3 regions of the Roseibium album genome follow, and region 1 is predicted to be linked to each of the others. Evidence: riboswitches for the same ligand, from Rfam matches in the RefSeq annotation. Region 1 holds a riboswitch; each other region holds the start of a gene.
The links. A riboswitch is a leader RNA that binds a small molecule or an ion and turns the genes downstream of it on or off. The one in region 1 is predicted to bind cobalamin.
Positions count from the first base shown of each region.

Region 2: it holds a riboswitch for cobalamin, as region 1 does, so the genes downstream of both, cobU (bifunctional adenosylcobinamide kinase/adenosylcobinamide-phosphate guanylyltransferase) here and ACO6TI_RS24775 (energy-coupling factor ABC transporter permease) in region 1, are expected to answer to the same signal.
Region 3: it holds a riboswitch for cobalamin, as region 1 does, so the genes downstream of both, ACO6TI_RS23950 (DUF1636 family protein) here and ACO6TI_RS24775 (energy-coupling factor ABC transporter permease) in region 1, are expected to answer to the same signal.

Region 1 covers NZ_OZ247583.1:5,379,662-5,386,754, reverse strand. Annotated here, with positions in the region: gene ACO6TI_RS24780 (Ig-like domain-containing protein) at 1-3,211, shown strand, start outside; cobalamin riboswitch at 3,448-3,661, shown strand; gene ACO6TI_RS24775 (energy-coupling factor ABC transporter permease) at 3,713-4,393, shown strand; gene ACO6TI_RS24770 (HAD family hydrolase) at 4,473-5,198, opposite strand; gene ACO6TI_RS24765 (dimethylsulfonioproprionate lyase family protein) at 5,333-5,941, opposite strand; gene prfH (peptide chain release factor H) at 5,938-6,600, opposite strand; gene ACO6TI_RS24755 (RNA ligase RtcB family protein) at 6,597-7,093, opposite strand, start outside.
Region 2 covers NZ_OZ247583.1:4,423,794-4,430,886, forward strand. Annotated here, with positions in the region: gene ACO6TI_RS20100 (trimethylamine methyltransferase family protein) at 1-1,068, shown strand, start outside; gene ACO6TI_RS20105 (LysR family transcriptional regulator) at 1,110-2,084, opposite strand; gene ACO6TI_RS20110 (ABC transporter substrate-binding protein) at 2,378-3,940, shown strand; tRNA gene ACO6TI_RS20115 (tRNA-Asn) at 4,064-4,139, opposite strand; cobalamin riboswitch at 4,466-4,679, shown strand; gene cobU (bifunctional adenosylcobinamide kinase/adenosylcobinamide-phosphate guanylyltransferase) at 4,713-5,264, shown strand; gene cobW (cobalamin biosynthesis protein CobW) at 5,261-6,358, shown strand; gene cobN (cobaltochelatase subunit CobN) at 6,437-7,093, shown strand, end outside.
Region 3 covers NZ_OZ247583.1:5,214,404-5,221,496, reverse strand. Annotated here, with positions in the region: gene ACO6TI_RS23970 (ATP-binding protein) at 1-389, opposite strand, end outside; gene ACO6TI_RS23965 (response regulator transcription factor) at 386-1,039, opposite strand; gene ACO6TI_RS23960 (YrhK family protein) at 1,537-2,271, opposite strand; gene ACO6TI_RS23955 (ABC transporter substrate binding protein) at 2,355-3,293, opposite strand; cobalamin riboswitch at 3,824-4,035, shown strand; gene ACO6TI_RS23950 (DUF1636 family protein) at 4,414-4,818, shown strand; gene ACO6TI_RS23945 (ABC transporter ATP-binding protein) at 4,815-5,588, shown strand; gene ACO6TI_RS23940 (ABC transporter substrate-binding protein) at 5,604-6,539, shown strand; gene ACO6TI_RS23935 (FecCD family ABC transporter permease) at 6,627-7,093, shown strand, end outside.

The DNA of each region.
Region 1 (7,093 bases):
CAGCTACACTGTCGGTGAGGATGGCCTGCTTTCCGGCCAGAACCTTCTTGCCAATGATACGGATGCCGATGGTGACGGCCTGTCGGTTGCCTCCGTCAACGGCTCTTCCGCTTCGGTCGGTTCCCAGATCGTGCTGGATTCCGGCGCACTGCTGACGGTGAATGCCGACGGCACATTCTCTTATGACCAGAACGGTGCCTTTGATCACCTGGACGATGAAGAGACCGCAACGGAGACATTCTCTTATGTTGCCAGCGACGGCGAGGGGAACTCCGAACCGGCAACGGTGACGATCACCATTGAAGGATCGCATGACAACACGGCACCGGTCTCGGCCGACGACAGCTACACTGTCGGTGAGGATGGCCTGCTTTCCGGCCAGAACCTTCTTGCCAATGATACGGATGCCGATGGCGACGGTCTGTCGGTTGCCTCGGTCAACGGCTCTTCCGCTTCGGTCGGTTCCCAGATCGTGCTGGATTCCGGTGCGCTGCTGACGGTGAATGCCGACGGAACATTTGACTATGACCAGAACGGTGCATTCGATCACCTGGGCGATGAAGAGACCGCAACGGAGACCTTCAGCTATGTTGCCAGTGACGGCGAGGGGAACTCCGAACCGGCAACGGTGACGATCACCATTGAAGGATCGCATGACAACACGGCACCGGTCTCGGCCGACGACAGCTACACTGTCGGTGAGGATGGTCTGCTTTCCGGCCAGAACCTTCTTGCCAATGATACGGATGCCGATGGTGACGGCCTGTCGGTGGCGTCGGTCAATGGCTCTTCCGCTTCGGTCGGCTCGCAGATCGTGCTGGATTCCGGTGCGCTGCTGACGGTGAATGCCGACGGCACGTTCTCCTATGACCAGAACGGTGCATTCGATCACCTGGGCGATGAAGAGACTGCAACGGAGACCTTCAGCTATGTTGCCAGTGACGGCGAGGGGAACTCCGAACCGGCAACGGTGACGATCACCATTGAAGGATCGCATGACAACACGGCACCGGTCTCGGCCGACGACAGCTATACTGTTGGCGAGGATGGCCTGCTTTCCGGCCAGAACCTTCTTGCCAATGATACGGATGCCGACGGAGAAGGCCTGTCGGTGGCGTCGGTCAACGGCTCTTCCGCTTCAGTCGGCTCGCAGATCGTGCTGGATTCCGGTGCGCTGCTGACGGTGAATGCCGACGGCACGTTCTCTTATGACCAGAACGGTGCATTCGATCACCTGGGCGATGAAGAGACTGCAACGGAGACCTTCAGCTATGTTGCCAGTGACGGAGAGGGGAACTCCGAACCGGCAACGGTGACGATCACCATTGAAGGATCGCATGACAACACGGCACCGGTCTCGGCCGACGACAGCTACACTGTCGGTGAGGATGGCCTGCTTTCCGGCCAGAACCTTCTTGCCAATGATACGGATGCCGATGGTGACGGCCTGTCGGTTGCCTCCGTCAACGGCTCTTCCGCTTCGGTCGGTTCCCAGATCGTGCTGGATTCCGGCGCACTGCTGACGGTGAATGCCGACGGCACATTCTCTTATGACCAGAACGGTGCCTTTGATCACCTGGACGATGAAGAGACCGCAACGGAGACATTCTCTTATGTTGCCAGCGACGGCGAGGGGAACTCCGAACCGGCAACGGTGACGATCACCATTGAAGGATCGCATGACAACACGGCACCGGTCTCGGCCGACGACAGCTACACTGTCGGTGAGGATGGCCTGCTTTCCGGCCAGAACCTTCTTGCCAATGATACGGATGCAGATGGTGACGGCCTGTCGGTTGCCTCCGTCAACGGCTCTTCCGCTTCGGTCGGCTCGCAGATCGTGCTGGATTCCGGTGCGCTGCTGACGGTGAATGCCGACGGAACATTTGACTATGATCCGAATGGCGCGTTTGACGAACTCGACGCCGGTGAAAAGGGCGCCGACAGCTTCACCTATCAGGTCTCGGACGGTAACGGTGGCCTTGATACGGCGACGGTGAACCTTACCATTGACGGTGAGACAACACCCGATGAGGACCCGATTCCGGATCCGGTTCCGGGCACCGACAAGCCGGTGGTCATCGATTTCGAAGGTCTGGCACCTGGTGAATACATGGGCGAGGCAGGATTCTCACTCGCGGGGATCAACGTCACGACAGATGGCCAATTGGCAGGCTCCCTGTCCGGGGCGACATCAGGCTTCACGATTTCGGCAGGTGGCTCGGATTTCGATCTTGACGGCATTTTGCTTCAATCCGTGACCCGCAGGGCGCGCGTGACTGTTGAAGCCTATGATGACGGTGTTCTTGTCGGATCGATGAAGGTTCGCATCAACTCAAAAGGCACTTACGAACTTGAACTGGATGAAAGGTTCGACAGCGTCGATGAAGTGGTGGTGAGCAGCCGAAGGGACAAACCCTTTTATGTCGACAACATCTCACTGGTGACGCAGACGGAAGGACCGTCCGGAGGCAATCAGGGGCCCGTCGCGTTCGATGACAGTTTCGCGACGAACGAATCTGGTGTTGTGAGCGGTAACCTTCTGGGCAACGACAATGATCCGGACGGTGGCGAAATGTCCTTGCAGACCGTTGCCGGCCGATCCGACGGCACGGCAGTTCTCGCTTCAGGCGCCATTGTCACATTCGCGAGCGACGGCACGTTCAGCTATGATCCGAATGGTGCATTTGACCATCTTTCCGACGGTGAAACGGCAACCGACATCTTTGTCTATGACGTTGCAGACAGCAATGGCGGAACCGACACGGCCGAAGTGGAAATAACCCTCAATGGCGAGGGAACGTCACCGGTGGAGACCCACATCGGTTTCGAAGGCGGCTCTCCGTGTCGCTGGTTTGACGAAGAAGATGAATTCGTCTTCACCAACACCTACGTGACGGCCCGCACTCGGGGTGTCTCGGAAGGAGATTACGCAGGACGCAGCTATGGTGACAGCCTTTCATTTGCGCGTGCCGACGGCGAAAGCTTCGATTTCGAAGAAGCAACCTTCACGGCTTTGGGCTGGCGCAAGGCGACTGTCACCGTAGAAGGTTATCTGGATGGCGAACTCGTCGGTGTGGAAGATTTCCGCATTCGCGCAAACAAAGAAAAGACGCTTTCCCTGTCCGATGAGATCTTCGATGAAGTTGATGAGGTCGTTGTAACGTCCAATTATGGCGTCATACTTGACGATATGACCCTTATGGTTTGATCCGTTTATCGGCACTGCGATACCGTGGACCGGGCAGACAGGTGGATCTCCTGTCTGCCTTTTTGCGTGATGGAAGGGTGGCCAGGTCGGCTCCCGTGACTTCCGTCATGCGTCAAATTTGCATCAGCCGGCTTCGTTCAAGACATGACCGGGCAACGCCCGTGGAAAATATGTGACGATGCCGCATTTCGACGGCTCACGGCAAAAATGCGCTTGCACCTGTTCCTGGAAAGAGGCAATCCTCGCTTATGGATGGTTCCGCCGATACGAACGTGAAGGCGGATGAAATGGGAACACGGTGAGGCGTACCCAACAGGGGCCTAGACCGTGGCTGCCCCCGCAACTGTGAGCGGCGAGCAAAGCCCGACATGCCACTGGCCGATATGGCCGGGAAGGCGGGCTGCGCAAGGACCCGTAAGCCAGGAAACCTGCCATCCAAACGGTCGCTCCGACCAATTCAGGAAACCTATCGCGCACGGAGGGTGCGCAAAGGAGAAAAACATGCATATCGAACCTGGCATCGTTGATGGTGCCAAAATCGTACTCAGCTATGGCACGGCTGCCGCTTCCTTCGGTCTACTCGGAAAACTCGCGCTTGATACGGTGCGCAAAAGTGGTGTTTCCGGTCTTGCCGTCCGTTCCCTGATTACCTCGCTTCTGGTCTTCAGCTTTTTCGAGCTGCTGCCGCATTACCCGGTCGGAGTGTCCGAGGTGCACTTCATTCTCGGCGCAACCCTGTTCCTGATGTTCGGTGCGGGACCTGCGGCGATCGGCCTGGCCGCCGGCCTTGCCCTGCAGGGTTTCCTCATCGCTCCGTTCGATCTGCCGCAATACGGCATCAACGTGACAACTCTGATCGTGCCGCTGTGGGCCGTGAGCCTGCTGGCAAAGAAAATCATCCCTGAAAAAACGGCCTATGTGGATGTCTCCTATGCGCAGGCCCTGGCGCTGTCGACGACCTATCAGGGGGGTGTTGTCGCCTGGGTCGCCTTCTGGGCATTTTACGGACAGGGTTTCGGCGCAGAAAACCTGGCGTCAGTCGGGACTTTCGGAATTGCCTACATGCTGGTCGTTCTGGGTGAGCCCCTTCTGGACCTGGCCGTTCTTGCGGGAGCCAAGACACTGGCACCATTCACAAGAACGATGGCGTTCAACAGCCGTCTTCACCAACCTGCTGCCTGAAACGCGGGCTGTTTTCAAATACGGGAAAGGGCGGCAACGGGCCGCCCTTTTTTTTGGCGATGGCACTGGTGGTATCGGTTCAGGGGAAAAACCCGATCAGGTCGGCTGCACTTTCCAGAACAACATCCGCATGCGGCGAAAGTTCCTGCCGTGCGCTCGTTCCTGTCAGAACTCCGATCGTCAGGCCGGCACCGGCAGCATGAGCCATTTCGATGTCGTGGGTGTTGTCGCCGATGACCGCGATTCCAGACGTGGGAACGCTGATCGCGTCGGCAAATCCATGCACCATGCCGGGTTCAGGTTTGGGACCGTGACCTGTGTCATACCCCGTCACGAAGTCGAATTTCGGTGCAAGGTTCGTGCCCTCCAGAAAGGCGCGGATTGCAGCTTCGCTGTCGCTTGAAGCAACCCCCAGCCTGAAGCCACGCGCCAGGAGCGCATCCACTGCCTCTCGAATGCCAGGCAGAGGGGCGGCATCATGCATTTTTGAAACAAATATGCGGTCGAGCTCAGTGGTCAGATCCGCGAGGCCAAAATCCGCACCTCCGGCTATCCAGGCCTCGGCGATTTCTTCAGAATTGCCCGCAGCAAGCAGCGACCCGGCCTCCGATCTGCGCGTTGCAAGATCCAGTCCGGTCAGCTCAAGAAACCGCTCTGCATCGGTTGTCACACCTCTTGAAGCCAGCCTCGCCGCTTCCTCGTAGGCAGGTGTCCAGGTTGCGTCGAAGTCGAGCAGGGTGCCGTCCTTGTCGAAGAGGATCGCTTTTGTTGCGGCTTTTTTTCTTCGCAGTTCTTCAGACGTCATGCGGGCCTCTGATGTGTGCTTTGACTCTTTGGGTGACATCGGCACTCTATTCGAATTTCTCTCTGCAGGGAGATCGCAAAAGCGGCATTTTCAGATGTGAAAAAAAATCAGCGGCTGCGACAACAACGGCAATTCTACCGGCGAGCAACCCCAAAGCTCGCCAGATCAAGATTTCCACTCCAGCGCCATGCACCGAGAAACGGTTCGGACAATGTCCTGCGTCCGTGTACTGCCCCCGCCGGATGATGAACAAAGGACCCGGGCGGCGCTTGCCCATATGGCGCGCCTTCGAGAACCCACTCGGCATTCCCGGCGATCACAAAGTATGTTTCTTCCGCGGCGTGGCTGGAAGGCGGGTAGTCGGTCCCGGCCTCGGAGACGAGCAGGCCAACGCGAACCTCGTTGTCCCGGACATGCCCGTCCGGACCGAGCAACTCCGTGGTGTAGAGGCTGTTTGAAACGTCGTCGGCAAGCCCGGTGCCTTGCCAGTGTTCCCAGTCGAGACTGGCCGCGCATCCGAGCACAAGCCTTGCGCAGTCGATGGCGTTGTCGAGTGCACATACCTGCCGAAGCAGTGCACCGGGGTGGTCTCGTGCAGGCCTTGCGTAAAAAGGCCGCTTCGACGCAGCTCTAAGCCTGACTGCGGCTGCGTCACCGCCCGATCTTCCTTCCGCGCTGAAAGCCGATGCAATTGCCAGAAGCAGGGCGTCGAAGGCCAGGCGTTCCTTTGCTGCTAACGTCATCTGCGGCCTCCAGACTGATTTTTCATTTCGGCAAAACGTTCACCCTTGAAGACCCTGACGGGATTGCCGCGCTCCAGCAACCTGTGCAACTGGTTCTGCGCCGACCGGTCCCGCGCAAGGTTCTCCTCTCGCTTGAGGATGAACCGTGCCACCAGCCGGTCAAGGGCAACTCTACGGTTTCTGTGTTGAGAGCGTTCGTCGGTGGAGACGGCAACCAGTCCGGTCGGCAGGTGTGTGACCCGGACTCCACTGTCGGTGGTGTTCTGGTGCTGACCACCGGGACCACCGGAGCGGAAGGTCTCGATCCTGAGCGCACCGGTCTCCAGATCGATCTCCGGCAGGTCCGAATTGTCGACCGAAAACACGCCGACATACCAGTTCTGCCGTCTGTGATGTGCGCGGAAGGGGCTTTTACAGATCCATTGGACGGTGCCGATCCAGGTGTTCGTGAATTCCGGCATCTGATTTCCGGACAGTGTAACCAGCGCGGATGACGGATCCGCGCCGTCGCAGCCACCTGACACATCTGAACTGAACCGCAAGTCGGCTCGCCTTGCCTCGTGTTCCATTTGACGAAGAACGTGGGCGACGGCCCTGCGGCATTCACGGGGACCGTCACCGCTTGTCACCAGGAGGTGCTTTCGACTGGAAGTGCTCATCGCATCGCCCTCCTATCCTTCAGGCGACCGTGTTTGTCCCGCCGCGCGGCTGCGAGTTCCCGGTTCACCGCCTTCTTGAACGTCAACAGCGGTTTCAGCGTTGCAACAGATTGTGCCAAATCGGACGTCCGCAGGTCGTCCAGCACCTGGTTAGGATCCTTGTACGCGTTCGGTGCTTCCTCGATGAGGAGCTGGCGATCCTCGCAGATGACGTGTCCACCAAACGATGTCCGGATCAATCCGTCCCGGTCGGAACGGGTCGTTCCGGCGCGACCGGCCATCGACCGGCGATCATATTTTCGGCCCGAGCCGTGGGCAAGCGAGGCGAGTGCCTCCGGCCTGTTGGCCTTTGGCACCAGCAGATAGCTAAGGGCATCCCGGGATCCGGCGAGCGGAACCAGCGGCATGTCGGCTTTTGCCGCGCCCTTCCTGTGCAGAAGCCCGTCGTCGTGCTCCTCAATCAAGTTGTGGGGTGCGTCCGCAACCAGCCGAA
Region 2 (7,093 bases), 960 kb from region 1:
ACGAGGGTTCAGGATGTTTTGCAGAATGTCAGCTGGTTTACACGGTGCTGCGTTGCAACGGATGTAGCCGACAACTACGACCTCGACGTCAACACGGTTTATGCTCTTCTCAAGAATACGACAAAGCCGGTCGCCACGTCCTTCACGCTTCCCGAGCACGTGGCGCCAATCGTTGAAATGCTGGATATCGCTGCCGGTGGTCCGGGAAAATTCGCCGAGCGGCCGTTCCTCAAAGCGCATATCAGCCCGGTGATTTCACCGTTGCGCTATGGTGAGGACGCCGTTGGCGTGGTTTACGAATGCATCAGGCACAACATTCCAATGTCATGCATTACGGCCGCTCAGGCGGGCGCAACTGCGCCAGCTACTCTTGCCGGGTTTCTCGCTCAATCGTTGGCGGAAACCCTGGCAAGTCTTGTGATGGTGCACGCGATTCAGCCCGGTTTTCCGATGATTTTTTCAAACTGGCCGCTGGTCATCGATCTCCGGACCGGGGCGTTTTCCGGTGGCGGCGGAGAAACGGCCGTCCTCAATGCGGCTTCCGCGCAACTGACCAACTGGTTGGGTCTGCCATCCGGCGTTGCATCGTCAATGACCGATGCCAAGGCCATCGATGCGCAAGCCGGTGTTGAAAAGGGCATTACCAGCCTGGCGGCGGCCCTGGCGGGTGGAAATCTGATCTATGAAAGTTCGGGCATGACTGCGTCATTGCTCGGCGCCAGCTTCGAGGCATTTGTTCTCGATGATGAAATGCACTCGCTGACCTATCGGGCGTTGCGCGGGATTGAGGTGTCACCCGAGACCCTGGCATTTGAGGCCATTCGTGATGCCGTGCTGGGAGAAGGACACTTTCTGGGTGGGCAGAATACCTATCAAGCTATGGAGCGGGACTATTTTTATCCGTCACTTGCCGACAGGGACGAACCGAGGACCTGGGCCCAGAACGGAGCACAGGATGCGTGGAACCGCGCACGCCAGCGCGCCGCAGATATTCTCAAAGACCACCATCCAACCTACCTGACACCAAAGCAAGACGAGCAAATACGAGCCCGGTTCAAGATTTTGTAAATGGCAATCAAAATACCAATATTACGAACAAAAACAAATAATTATTCAATAATTTTAAAGTCTTCTTTTAGCCATGGACTTGATCCGTGAAGAGGTTCGACAACGGCATCCTGGATCAGGGTCCTTATTGCCGTGTCCACAAGATCCAAGACCGATCGTGAGCAGTCTGCATTCGCCAGAATTGCGAGCGTTCGCGCGAAGCCCTTGCCGGGAAAACGATGCATTTCGACATCGGATTGAAAACGACGGGCTCTTGAAAACAACAGGGGTGTCGTGATGGTCCAGCCTGTGCCTGCTGCGACCATGGCCAGAAGTGTCTGGTTGTTTCCGCATTCGAACCTGTGTGGAGGTGAAATTTCCATCCTGCGCAACTGGGCTTCGATCTGCCTGGCGATGAACAGATTGCCTGAAAACCTCAGGAATGGGAGATTTGCACCGCCACCCACGATCTCTTTCGGTGTCCGTCCCGTGTTTTTTGGAACAACGAGAACAAAGGGATCGCGCATCAAAGGCCGGTCAATGAAATCCCGTGTCCTTTCTGTCGGCGATGCCGCGATGCCGATATCCAATTGGCGATTGCGCAACATCTGCACAATCATGTGGCTGGAATCCGTGTGATAGAGAAAGTCGCAGTTCGGCATCGTTCCGAAAAGGGAAACGGCAAGCGAGGGAATAATGTCGCTGTCAAAGTCCTCAATCGTCCCGAGGCGCAGATACCTTGCTTCCGACATGTTCCCGGCTGCAGCTTCCGCTCTCGCTTTTCGAAGCTCGTGCAGCGCATTGTCGATATTGCGAAGAAATATCTTGCCTGTTGGTGTCAGGATGAGAGGGCGCCGGGAATGATCGAATAGATCAGCGCGCAGCGCTTCCTCCAGACTGCGAAGATGATGTGAGACGGTGCTGGCTGACAGGCCGGTTTCGGTGGCAACAGCCTGAAGTGATCCTCTGTGGGCACACAACTGGAACAACTCCAGACCCTTGAGACTCAGATCCCTGATATCCGTTTGTTGAAGCATTGCTGCCCTGCGCCTGTAAAAGTCGATCATGTAATTCAATTTTTTCGAAGTAATAATGCAATTTTCTCACAAAATCGAGTTGCTCCTGTTTCTGCGGGAAAATGTGTGGAAGCGTAGTCATCGAACAGCGAAATTGCGGACGATGATCGGCGCGAGCCAGGTGCAAGACAAAGATTGCCCAAGTGGTTTTGATCGAGTGGTTTTCATTATCCCGGCCGATCCTTGTCGACATACGCAAGCAAAAACCAACAAGCGGGTACCAACACGGAAAGTCTCAAGACGGGAGGAAGCAAATGAACGAGGGGCTGAAAGCGGCAGGATCGATGAATCGCCGCACGTTTTTACAGACAACAGGCGCTGCCACTGTTTTGGCGAGCAGCGTTTTCCCGCGTTCGGCGGTGGCCGCCCCGAAACGTGGCGGCGTCATTCGTGTCGCCAAGGGACACGGACAAACCACCGACACGCTTGATCCCGGAACCTGGGAAAACGGGTTCATGATCGCCCTGGCCTATGGATTCAACGGGTATCTGACGGGTGTTGCCGCGGACGGTTCGGTGGAGCCGCAGCTTGCCGAAAGCTGGGAGGCTGACTCCGAAGCGAAAATCTGGCGATTCAAGTTACGCCCGGGTGTCACCTTCCATTCAGGAAAGTCGATAACGCCCGAAGATGTCGTGGCTTCGATCGACTTTCACCGCGGAGAAGCTTCGACATCTGCAGCCAAACCGTTGCTTGGCTCGATTGAGGACATCTCGATTGACGGGCACACGATTGTCTTTGCACTGTCTGCCGGGAGCGCCGACTTCCCGTTTACATTTACCGATTATCACCTGGCCATCCTGCCGGCCGGAAATGGATCCATTGACTGGCGCTCGCAAGATGGTGCGGGTCCCTACAAGCTGACCGATTTCGATCCGGGTGTTTCCGCAACGCTGACGCGCTTTGACAATGACTGGGACAGCGAACGTGGTTTCTTTGACGGTGTCGAGTTGCTTGCCATTGTTGACCTGAATGCGCGGACAACGGCCCTGATTTCCGGGGACGTTCATGTAATCGACAAGCTGGATCTGAAGACCGTTGGCCTGATGGGGCGCCGGCCGGAACTGACCATCCACTCGGTAGCCGGCAATCAGCACTACACCTTCGCCATGTCCACAAACAAGGATCCCTACACCGATAAAAATGTGCGGCTTGCGTTGAAACACGCCATCAACCGCCAGGAACTGGTCGACAAGATCCTCTTCGGCTACGGCGCCGTCGGAAACGATCATCCGATCGGACAAGGTCAGCAATTCTTCAACAGCGAACTTGAACAAAGAACCTATGATCCGGACAAGGCAAGGTTCCATCTGAAGGAAGCCGGACTTGACGGCTTGTCAGTATCGCTTTCGGCGGCGGATGCCGCATTTCCCGGAGCCGTGGATGCCGCGGTCCTTTACCAGCAATCGGCAGGCGCAGCGGGGATAACTCTCGACATCAACAGGGTGCCGAATGATGGCTACTGGTCGGATGTCTGGATGAAAGACCCGTTTTCGGCGGTCTATTGGGGTGGTCGTCCGGTTGAAGATGCCATGTTCACGACCGCCTATGCCTCAGGTGCAGCGTGGAACGACACATTCTGGGACAACGCGAAATTCAACGATCTTCTGGTCGCTGCTCGTGCCGAGTTGAACACCGACAAGCGACGGACGATGTACTATGAAATGCAGTCTATCCTGAACGAGGATGGCGGCGCGATCGTTCCGATGTTCGCCAACTATGTCTTTGCAACGGCAAAGGATGTGGTTGTCAGCGAGGCCATGGCCTCCAACTGGGACATGGACGGTGAACGCTGGATGGAACGCTGGTCGTTCGTCTGAAGCAAATCGGTGAGGGCGGTTCACCCGACCTTGCCACTTCGCTTGTCAGACGCTCTACGCTCATTCAGACGGCATCATATGTTGCTGCCGGCACGCGCGAACTCGAAATTTTTTTGGAAAAAATGGCTCCCCAGGCCGGACTCGAACCAGCGACCCAGCGATTAACAGTCGCTTGCTCTACCAACTGAGCTACTGGGGATCACCACGTCGGGGCCGGTGCGAAACCGATCCCGTCGATGGAGATGCGTATATCAAAGGCTTGATCCGTTTGCCAAGCCCCCGCGCGTGTTTTTTTCACCCTGTCATCATTTTTTTGTTTCTGGAGTGGAAAATAGCAAGGATAACAGGGCGCTAATGATAATCTGGACTTTGGAAAACTGTTCAAACCACTGAGCTCGTTTACTGGCTTCAAACCGTCTTTCCGCGAGGTGGCTGCGCCTGGAAGGCGTGGGTTCGGCGCCTGCCGCCGTTGCCGAGACCTTTTCTGAAGATCGATTCCGGTGCTTGTCTCCGGCTGAATATGTGTTTAGGAAGGATTTCGACGGTTTCGGTGACGGCAAATGGCCTGATCCGGATGAAACGGGAATCCGGTGTCTGCGTCTGACGCCAATCCGGAGCTGCCCCCGCAACTGTAAACGGCGAGCGACTGCACGAAAACCACTGGTCAGGGAAGACCGGGAAGGGGTGCAGGAGGCAACCAGCCGTGAGCCAGGAGACCGGCCGTCAATTGTGCAACCCTTGGCGCTGTCGGGTGGACAGCGGGGAGAAAGATGTGAGCGAAAGTTCAGGATCAAGGTCCACGCTTGTCTTCGGCGGTGCCCGTTCCGGCAAGAGCCGTTTCGCCGAACGCCTTGCCATAAATTCCGGTCTGGAAAAGGTCTACGTTGCAACCGGTGCAGCGTATGATGATGAAATGGCGGACCGGATTGCCGCGCATCGGCAACAGCGTGGCGACGGCTGGATCACGATTGAAGAGCAGCTCGACATTGAAAACCTGCTTTTGTCCGAGTGCCGTCCCGGGCGGGTGCTGCTGGTGGACTGCCTGACGCTCTGGCTTTCCAATCTGACGTTCGCCGACAGGGATATTCCGGCCCACGCCGCAAAACTCTGTGCCGCAATCAGGCAGGTGCGAGGTGCCTGCATTTTCGTATCAAACGAAGTCGGCATGGGGATCGTGCCGGAGAACAGTCTTTCAAGGTCGTTCCGCGATGCGCAGGGACGGCTCAATCAGGATATCGCTGACGCTTGCAACCAGGTCGTCTTTGTGGCTGCCGGTCTGCCCTTGCTGATGAAACCCCACACGCAATTGGAAATCACACCATGACGACACAGAACCTGCAGCCGGGTCAGAAAATTCCGGCAACGATTGTCACCGGGTTTCTGGGCGCCGGAAAAACGACGCTGATCCGCAATCTTCTGCAAAACGCCAACGGCAAGAGAATTGCCTTGATTGTCAACGAGTTTGGCGACATGGGCTTTGACGGATCCCTGGTCAATGGCTGTGCCGACCCCGATTGTGCTGCCGAGGAAGTTGTCGAGCTCACCAACGGCTGTATCTGCTGTACGGTCGCCGACGACTTCCTGCCAACCATGGAAATGCTGCTTTCCCGGGAAACACCACCAGAGCATATTGTCATCGAAACGTCCGGTCTGGCACTCCCCCAGCCGCTCGTGCGGGCGTTCTCGTGGCCGAGTGTCAAGACCAGGGTGACGGTCGACGGCGTGGTGACGGTCCTCGACGCTGCTGCCTTGGCGGAGGGCCGGATCGCACTCGACGAGGAAGCCCTGGAGGCACAGCGTGCCGCGGACGAGGCACTGGATCACGAAAGTCCGGTTGAGGAACTGTTTCAAGACCAACTGCGTTGCGCCGACCTTGTTGTTCTCAACAAGGCGGATCTTGTGGCAGCCGACACGTTGAAGTCGGTCGAAAGCGGCATTCAGGCAGAGATCCGCCCGGCGGTTCACATCGTCTCCTCGGAAAATGGCACGCTGCCGATCGAGGTATTGCTCGGCCGCCAGTCCGCAGCTGAAGATGATATGGCGGCGCGGCACGAGCATCACCATCATCATCACGATGATGACCACGAAGATCATGATGACCACCATCACCATCATGATCACCACCATCATGACGATTTCGAGAGCCACGTTCTTGAGGTTCCCGCCTTCGACGCACTGAAAACAGCCGAAACGAAGGTTCTTGAAGCAATGGCACTTAAAGGTGTGCTTCGGATCAAGGGTGCGGTTCGGATAGAAGGCAAATCGGCGCCGGCCATGGTTCAGGCAGTTGGCCCACGCGTGGAGACCTGGTTTGCGGCTGGCGCCGAGAGTTCCGGCAGATTGGTCGTGATCGGTCTCAAGGGTTTCGATCTTGAAGCTGTGAGCGCATTGCTTGGCACCCTAAGAGCTGCCGCCTGATATCGGCGAATTTTCCAGGGAATTGGTCCTGCTCGGGAAACTCCCCGTCGGGAAACAGCAAGAAGAAGACACGACCTGATGCACATTCTCGCCAGCCAGACGCGCAGAATTGACGACGGCGGTGACGCTGTCGATCTGGGGCAGGCACCGGCCGACATCCTGTTCCTGTCTGCAGCCGACACGGAATTGGGCAGTTTTTCTGCCGCACATTCTGCGCTGGGGACCGACTGCGCGAGTCTGAGACTGGCCAACCTCATGGCGTTGTCGCATCCCTATTCGGTGGACCTTTATGCGGAACAGACCGTGCGAGGGTCCAGGTTGGTCATCCTGCGCATTCTGGGCGGCATTGAATACTGGCGATACGGGATCGAGCGCTTCGAAGAGGAAGTTCGGGCGTATGGCCTCGATCTCATTGTTGTCCCGGGCGACGACAAATGGGACGAGGCGCTGACGGCAAGGTCGACACGGACGAAGGAGGAAGTGCACCGTTTCTGGCGATACTGCGTTGAAGGCGGTGCGGGAAACTATGCCAACGCGCTGCGTTTTGCTGCCTCTCTGCTCGGCTCGGGGGACGAGCCTGCGCAACCGGTACCGCTACCCCGTGCAGGGATCTATCAGAAAGGCCAACCGGCAGCCGACCTGGATACGTTAAAGGCCACCTGGACAGAAAAATCCAGACCGGTCGCAGCAATCACCTTCTATCGGGCACTGGTCCAGGGCGCGCAGACAGCACCT
Region 3 (7,093 bases), 170 kb from region 1:
ATACTTTGATCGGGGATCAGGTCTCCACTCAAAAGCCCTCCGGTTGAAAGCTCCGTACCGTTGACCCGTACCGTAATCTGACCGGAGTAGTTGGGGACATAGACACCCCAGCGTCCGTCCCCGGTCCGGTATCTGAATTCGGAACGATAGACGCCTGCTTCGGCGGGACGTTCGGGATGAGAACGCCAGTTGTCCGGTAGCGCGACCTCGGTCTGTTGATCCTGAGCAGCGCCTTGCTGAAAAGTCATTGTCGTCAGCGGCGCGACACCTTGTGGCAGAGGAAGCATTTCGAAGGCGAGCACGAGCGTGATCACGATGGTGCCGAGCGCCCACAGGAAAAGCACGACAGGATGCTGCCAGACGGTCTTGTTGTTCGCTGAAGTGTTCAAGAGATGTTGATCAATCCACGCTGAATGGCTTCGAAAACAGCTTCGCCACGAGAATTGACTTCAAGCTTCCGATAAATGTTCTTGATGTGCGTCGGTACCGTGTTGCTTGAAATGCCGAGTTTCTCCGCAACATCCTTGTACGTGAAACCCTTGGCAATGCCCCAAAGTATATCCATCTCCCGTTTGGTCAGGAGTTCATCGGACTGATTGTCCTTTTCGGTCCCTTGTACGATTTGAATAATGAAACGCGCGACCGATGTGGAGATTGGCGACTTACCGGCGACAAGTTGTTTGACGGACTGTGCGATATCGAGGGGGCGGGAATCCTTCAAAAGGAAACCGGACGCACCGCTTGCAATGGCTGTTACGACGCTTTGTTCGTCACCCAGAACGGAAATGACCATAATTTCCATTTCAGGGTGCGTTTTTCTGGCTTGCCGAATCAGATCGAAGCCGTGGCCGTCTGGCAGTTTCAGGTCCGTGATCAACACATCCGCTGGAATGGTGTCGATGGCTTTGGAACCTTCGGCATAACTGGCGCAGGCTGCACGAACCGTAAAATCACCCTCTGACCCGATGCTCGTCTGCAAGGACTGCAACATGACCGGATCGTCTTCCACGAGAATGATATCGACCTCACGGTCAGTCATTTCAGCACCTGCAAAACACACGTTGAGCTATTGGAACATGATTATCAAAACCGGCGCCATCCCATATTGAGAGGATAGCGTAAGATCTCAATTCTCACCTATTCTGCAATCGGGCGTTGAGCAGCCGCCCTCGATACTGAAACCTGGACCTTGAACAGCTGAAGAAACACTCAGCTGTTCAGGGTCATTTTTTTGAGCATATTTAGTTTTTGCGTGTTGTTCAATCTGCCAGGAAACGTCATGACAACCCCTTAATGCATCACGAACGTGACTGCAGCATTGCCAATTCCTCGCGCCGTTGTCCTTGCGTCAAATGAATTGGCCGTTCCATTACTTTGCGCGAATGACAGACAGCGTTGGCCTGATGCAATCCGTTGGACCGTTTGCCGCCCGGTGTCTCGATTGACGGTTCGGAAAGACGCTGATCTTCATTGCGACCCAGCTTTTGGTTTTCCGGTCCGCAGGTATGAAAACCGCGTTCCGGACCTTGCAGGAGATCATTTCACCGGCGCGGGTTTCAGCTTTTGCGAGCGCGCGACGCCACGAATGACCAGGAGCGCACGCCAATAGTTGAAGACCCCGCCCAGCAGGAAAAGGATGCTGCCGGTCAGATACAAAAACGCCAGATAAGAAAAAAGTTCACGCGCATCGGATTTGCTTTCAATCGTCCAGAGATAAGGCACAGACGCAACGGCAAACAGCACCGATCCGGTCACAAAGGACAAGGCTGTCAGGTTCATCAATTGAAGCTTGATCAGAGATCCGGCAGTGATGATTTGCAGGACATTCACAACCGCACCGACCACAAACAGGAGACTGCCGACAACAAAACAGTACGCGCCCGCCTCGGTGGCATCATACCGTTTCAGGAAACAGACACTTCCGACAATGAAAAGGATCGTTCCAGTGACGTATGTGAGTGCAGCCAGGGTTTCCAGTCTGTCCCAGACAGAGGGTTCACCTTCACGGTGGCGACCCGCGTTGAAAACTTCCAGAAGGTCGTGTCCTGTGACTACGAGATAGAGCACGGAACCCGCGATGAAGGACCAGGCGCCGATATCTGCGTATTTCGCGAAGGCTGGAAAAAACAGTACGCTGCCGATGATGAAAATCACCCCGCCGATCTTGTAGAGCGCGGCGTTGAGACTTTCCCAGACAAGGTCCTTGCGTACGGTTTCGTGCTTGGCCAGCAGATCGAAATTTCTGGGCCTGTTGAGAAATAGATGCGGCATCGCGAAAAGCTATCAGCTGTTGACCGGGTCTGTATATGTTTGTTGTCCCAGGGGCCTTCAATGTGTCTGCAAGACAGGCGAACCTACTTGTAGACCACAGTGTTGGTCGCATTCTCAAGGCGAAGCGTTGACGCAGCCTTGCTGTCTGCATTCACGAAGAGGATAGCGTCAGCAGCGTCGATTTCGTCGATCGGCAACTTGTTTGGCTGAACATCGTCCAGCAGAATTTTCGCCGCCAATTCCGCTGCTGCCTCTCCTCGCTCACGATACTCTGTACCAAAGGCGAGCGTTATTCCTTCGTCGATATAGGCCGTTGACGATCCGATGCTGACGAGGTCGTCCGGAATGATCTCCTTGAGGATCCCGGAATGTGCGATGAACGACGATGAAGCGGTGACGTAAAGCGCGTCGACGCCTTCAAGCTGCGGGATCAGAGATGAAAGCTGAAGATCGGTTTCGTCCGCATCCGGTGCAAAGCGAAGCCGCTTGGGAGTGATGCCGAGTTTTTCTGCTGCAATCGTGAGGTGGTCGGCCTCTGAGACAGCGTTGTTTTCCCGCGGATCAAACAGGATCGCCATGGTTTGGACAGGGTGAATTTTTCGAAACAACTCCAGGTTCACGTCCGGTGACAGGGACATCTTGGCACCGGTCATGCCGGGGGGCGGGCAATCCAGGGACCCGACCAGTCCGACACCGACCGGGTCGGCCACGATATTGAACACACGGGGCACATTTGCGATGTCGAAATTATTGACTGTCTGCGTGACGGTCGTTCCGAAGGTGTAGATCAGGTCCCGTGTTTTCAGAACGTCGAGATTTTCCCGTAAAAACCCGGCCAGTTCTGTCTGGTCACGGTTTGCGTCAAAGTGATCAATGTCGGCATCGATGCCAAGTTCGCCCAGTTTTTCGACGAACCCTTCTTCGGCAGGCGTGAGGCCACGCCAAGTGATCATCAATATGGATTTGGTGTCATCGGCTGCCTCACCGAATACCGGGGTAAGAACCACTGCAACCAAGATCATACAACTAGTAATCAGGTTTTTCATCTTCGGGTGGCGGTCTCTCTTTTATGCAATCAATTTGGAAGTTTGCCCGGTGAGTAGAAGATTATTCGGATTATGCTTGGTATCAATGCCCATTTTCTTTTTCTTTGGCGCTATAAATTTCAAGGGGAAGGACTGGATACCGCATATACTGTCTTGAATTGAACGCAACCAATGTTCGCGAGCTCGCGCATTCACACTTTTTCACCGGCGATGATCCGGTCATGCATGAGGTGCTGGACTATCGTCTGGGCGGCTGGTCGAAACCATTCCTGTCTTGAGGTCCTGACATTTGATTGTGGCTCCACATGATCGAGAAGTCTTGTTCCAACGAAGCCCGCTCAATCCCTCCCGGCTACATCTGCACGGCACTGTTGGTTCTTTGGACTCTTGTCGAGTTGGACCGCGGCAACAAGGTAACAGAAACGGTTCAAACCAGCTGAAATTGCCATATGTCGCTGCCTGGAAGACACAGGTCGGTTTGTCGATTGACAGCTTCCTCAATTTCAGCCAATCAATGGTCTTATGGTTCTCGTATCCGGAGCCGGATCGGGATTAAAAGGGAACACGGTGCGGCGTAGCCAAAAGGCACCAAGTCCGTGACTGCCCCCGCAACTGTGAGCGGTGAGCAAACCTGAAAGCGCCACTGGGGAGACCCCGGGAAGGATCAGGCAAGCCATGACCCGCAAGTCAGGAGACCTGCCATTTCATCACAAACTTCAACCCGGACGGGGTGTTCCGGAGGAGCGGATGGCATGGCAAAACAGCGATCGCTGACAGAGTTAGACCTTCGGTTCCTGCAAGCCCCGTGTAATCGCGGAGGGCGAAATGAACCGGACCAGAAACGAAAATGCTGATTTCATACCCGTTTTTCTAGCCAAGGCCGGTGCTTTGGGCGAACGCGCAGCCAGAGCCATGTGCCCCAATGGCTGCAGATTTCCGCTTGCATCGAAAAGTGAACGTAATGTAATAACATTACATAAGTTGCGACATAGCCTTTTAAATGAGGTGCAGATTCCGGATCGGCGGTCTGATCATGAACAATCGGGCAGCTCGGATTCGGGCGGTGACAAACACGTGGAAACGTCGGGGATGGCAGATGAGTCGTGAATCGCACAAGATATTCGTCTGTACGTCCTGCAGGCACAATGGCAGCGACTTTCGGCCGGGTTTTGAACTGATCGCCAAGCTGCGGGAGGCCTTGACCTGCGCCTTACCGGTTGCCGGAAACGACTTTGAAGTTTCAGGTATCGCGTGCATGGCAGGATGCTCACGGCCCTGCACGGTTGCCTACAGAGCCAATGAAAAGGCGACTTATCTTTTCGGTGACATCGATCCGGAGACGGATATTGATGATCTGGTTGCCTTTGCCCGGCAGTACAGGGTTCTGGCGAATGGCTGGTGCAACTCTGCGGACCGTCCCGGCAAACTCCGGCGATCGGCACTCGCGCGCATACCGGCCGCAATGAGCGTGACCGAAGCAGATACGGCAACCGTTTCATGAGTGGCGCGGCCCTTTCGGCCAGGCAGGCCGGATGGCGCGCGGGGCAGGGCAATACCATCCTGCATCCCGTCAGTTTCGATCTCGCCGCAGGCCAGGTTCTGGGACTGGCCGGTGCCAACGGTGCGGGCAAATCCACGCTTCTGCGTCTACTTTATCGTTTTCACAGGCCGAGTACCGGTGCGATCTTTCTCGACGGTCAGGATATCTGGAAAATGTCCGCGAGATCGACCGCCAAGAAAGTTGCTGCCGTCCTGCAGGAGCAGCCCACTGATTTTGCATTGACCGTCCGGGAGATCGTCGCACTGGGCCGCCGTCCGCACGGGACGGGGTTTGCCGGAAATGGCAGCGACGACTTCGAAATTACCGAAGGTGCCCTGGACCGGATGGGATTGCTGCCGCTCGCCGCGCGATCCTTCGGAACGCTTTCCGGTGGCGAGCGCCAGCGGGTGATGGTTGCCCGTGCACTTGCCCAGGAGCCCGAATTGCTCATTCTGGATGAGCCGACCAACCACCTGGACATTCGCCACCAGCTGGAAATCGTTGCGCTGATATCCAGCCTCAACATCACTATCGTCACAAGCCTGCACGATCTGAACCTTGCCGGCCGCGTCTGCGACCGCGTCCTGTTGCTGCACAAAGGGGCGGCGGTCGCGTTCGGAGAACCGGAAGACGTTCTGACACCGGACCACATCGAAAAAGCCTATTCCGTGCAGGCGCGACTGGAACAACTTGCGCCGAGCGAACAAGCACATCTTACCTTTCATCTTTAAGTACCGGAGAATTCCATGAAACGTTTGGCAATCGGCCTCGCGACCACCGTTTTTGCAGGATCTGCGCTGGCACAGACCACGGTAAAAAGCTGCGATCGAGAAGTGACATTCGACGCTCCGCCAATGGCGGCCGTTTCCAATGATGTCAACCTCACCGAAATGATGCTCGTTCTCGGCCTCCGCGATCATATGGTTGGCTATACCGGCATTTCAGGATGGAAAACGCTCGATGAGGAAATGCGTGACGGCGTATTGGAACTACCGGAACTTTCCGCAAAGTATCCAACCAAGGAAGTCCTGATTGGCGCTGATGCGGACTTCTACTTCGCCGGCTGGAACTACGGCATGAAGGTCGGTGGAGAGGTGACCCCGGAAACGCTCGAGCCCTTCGGCATTCAGGTCTACGAACTGACCGAATCGTGCATCCACATCGGTGAAAAACCGAAAGTGTCGATGGCGGATATGTATAATGACCTGATCAATCTGGGTAAGATCTTCGGTGTCGAAGATCAGGCACATGATCTGGTCGCCGGTTACAAGGCCGAACTCGATAGCTATAAATCTTCTTTAAGACCCGGCGATAAGCCTCTGAAAATATTTGTCTATGATAGTGGTGAAGATAGACCGTTCACCGCAGGGCGTTATGCCATGCCAACGGCACTCATTGAAGCTGCGGGGGGTGTCAATGTACTTGACGATTTCGAAAAGAGCTGGGCCAAGATCGACTGGGAAACCGTGGTCGAAAAGGACCCGGAATTCATCGTTATCGTAAACTACGGAAACGTGACGGCTGAGCAGAAGAGAGATTTCATGATGCAGAATCCTGCATTGGCTGAAATCGACGCCGTCAGGAACGACCGGTTCGTTACGCTCGAATATGTCGAGGCGACACCTGGTCCGCGCAACATCAAAGCTATCAAGAAACTGGCAGAAGCCTTCTGGGGAGAGTAAACCTTGTTGCAGCGACCGACCGCGGAAATATCGAGGGACAGCGTGCAGAAAAGCAGTTCGCCGCCATCAAGCTGGGGGTTCGGCCTCATGCTGATGACCGGCGGGCTTGTGCTGATCATTTCCGTGGTCGTGGCCGTCTCGGTGGGGGCCATTTCGGTCCCGGCCAGTACGGTGTTCGGGGTCGTTGCCAACAAACTGTTGCCCGGCGCCGTCGAAATCGACTGGTCCAGGGGAAGAGAGGCAATTGTCTGGGACATCCGGCTTCCGCGCACATTGCTGGCCGGTTTTGTCGGTGCAGGCCTTGCTATTGTGGGTGCCGCGCTGCAATCGGTCACCCGTAATCCGCTCGCGGACCCGCACCTGCTCGGTATTTCGTCCGGAGGTGCGGCAGGGGCGATCCTGGCTCTTTTGCACACGGGACTGTTCCTGGGGCTGCTGACGGTTCCTCTAATGGCATTCGCGGGCGCGCTCGTCGCAACGCTCATCGTGCTCGGGGTTACGCATTTTGCCTCCGCAACAAGCGCCGACAGACTGGTTCTGGCAGGTGTCGCTGT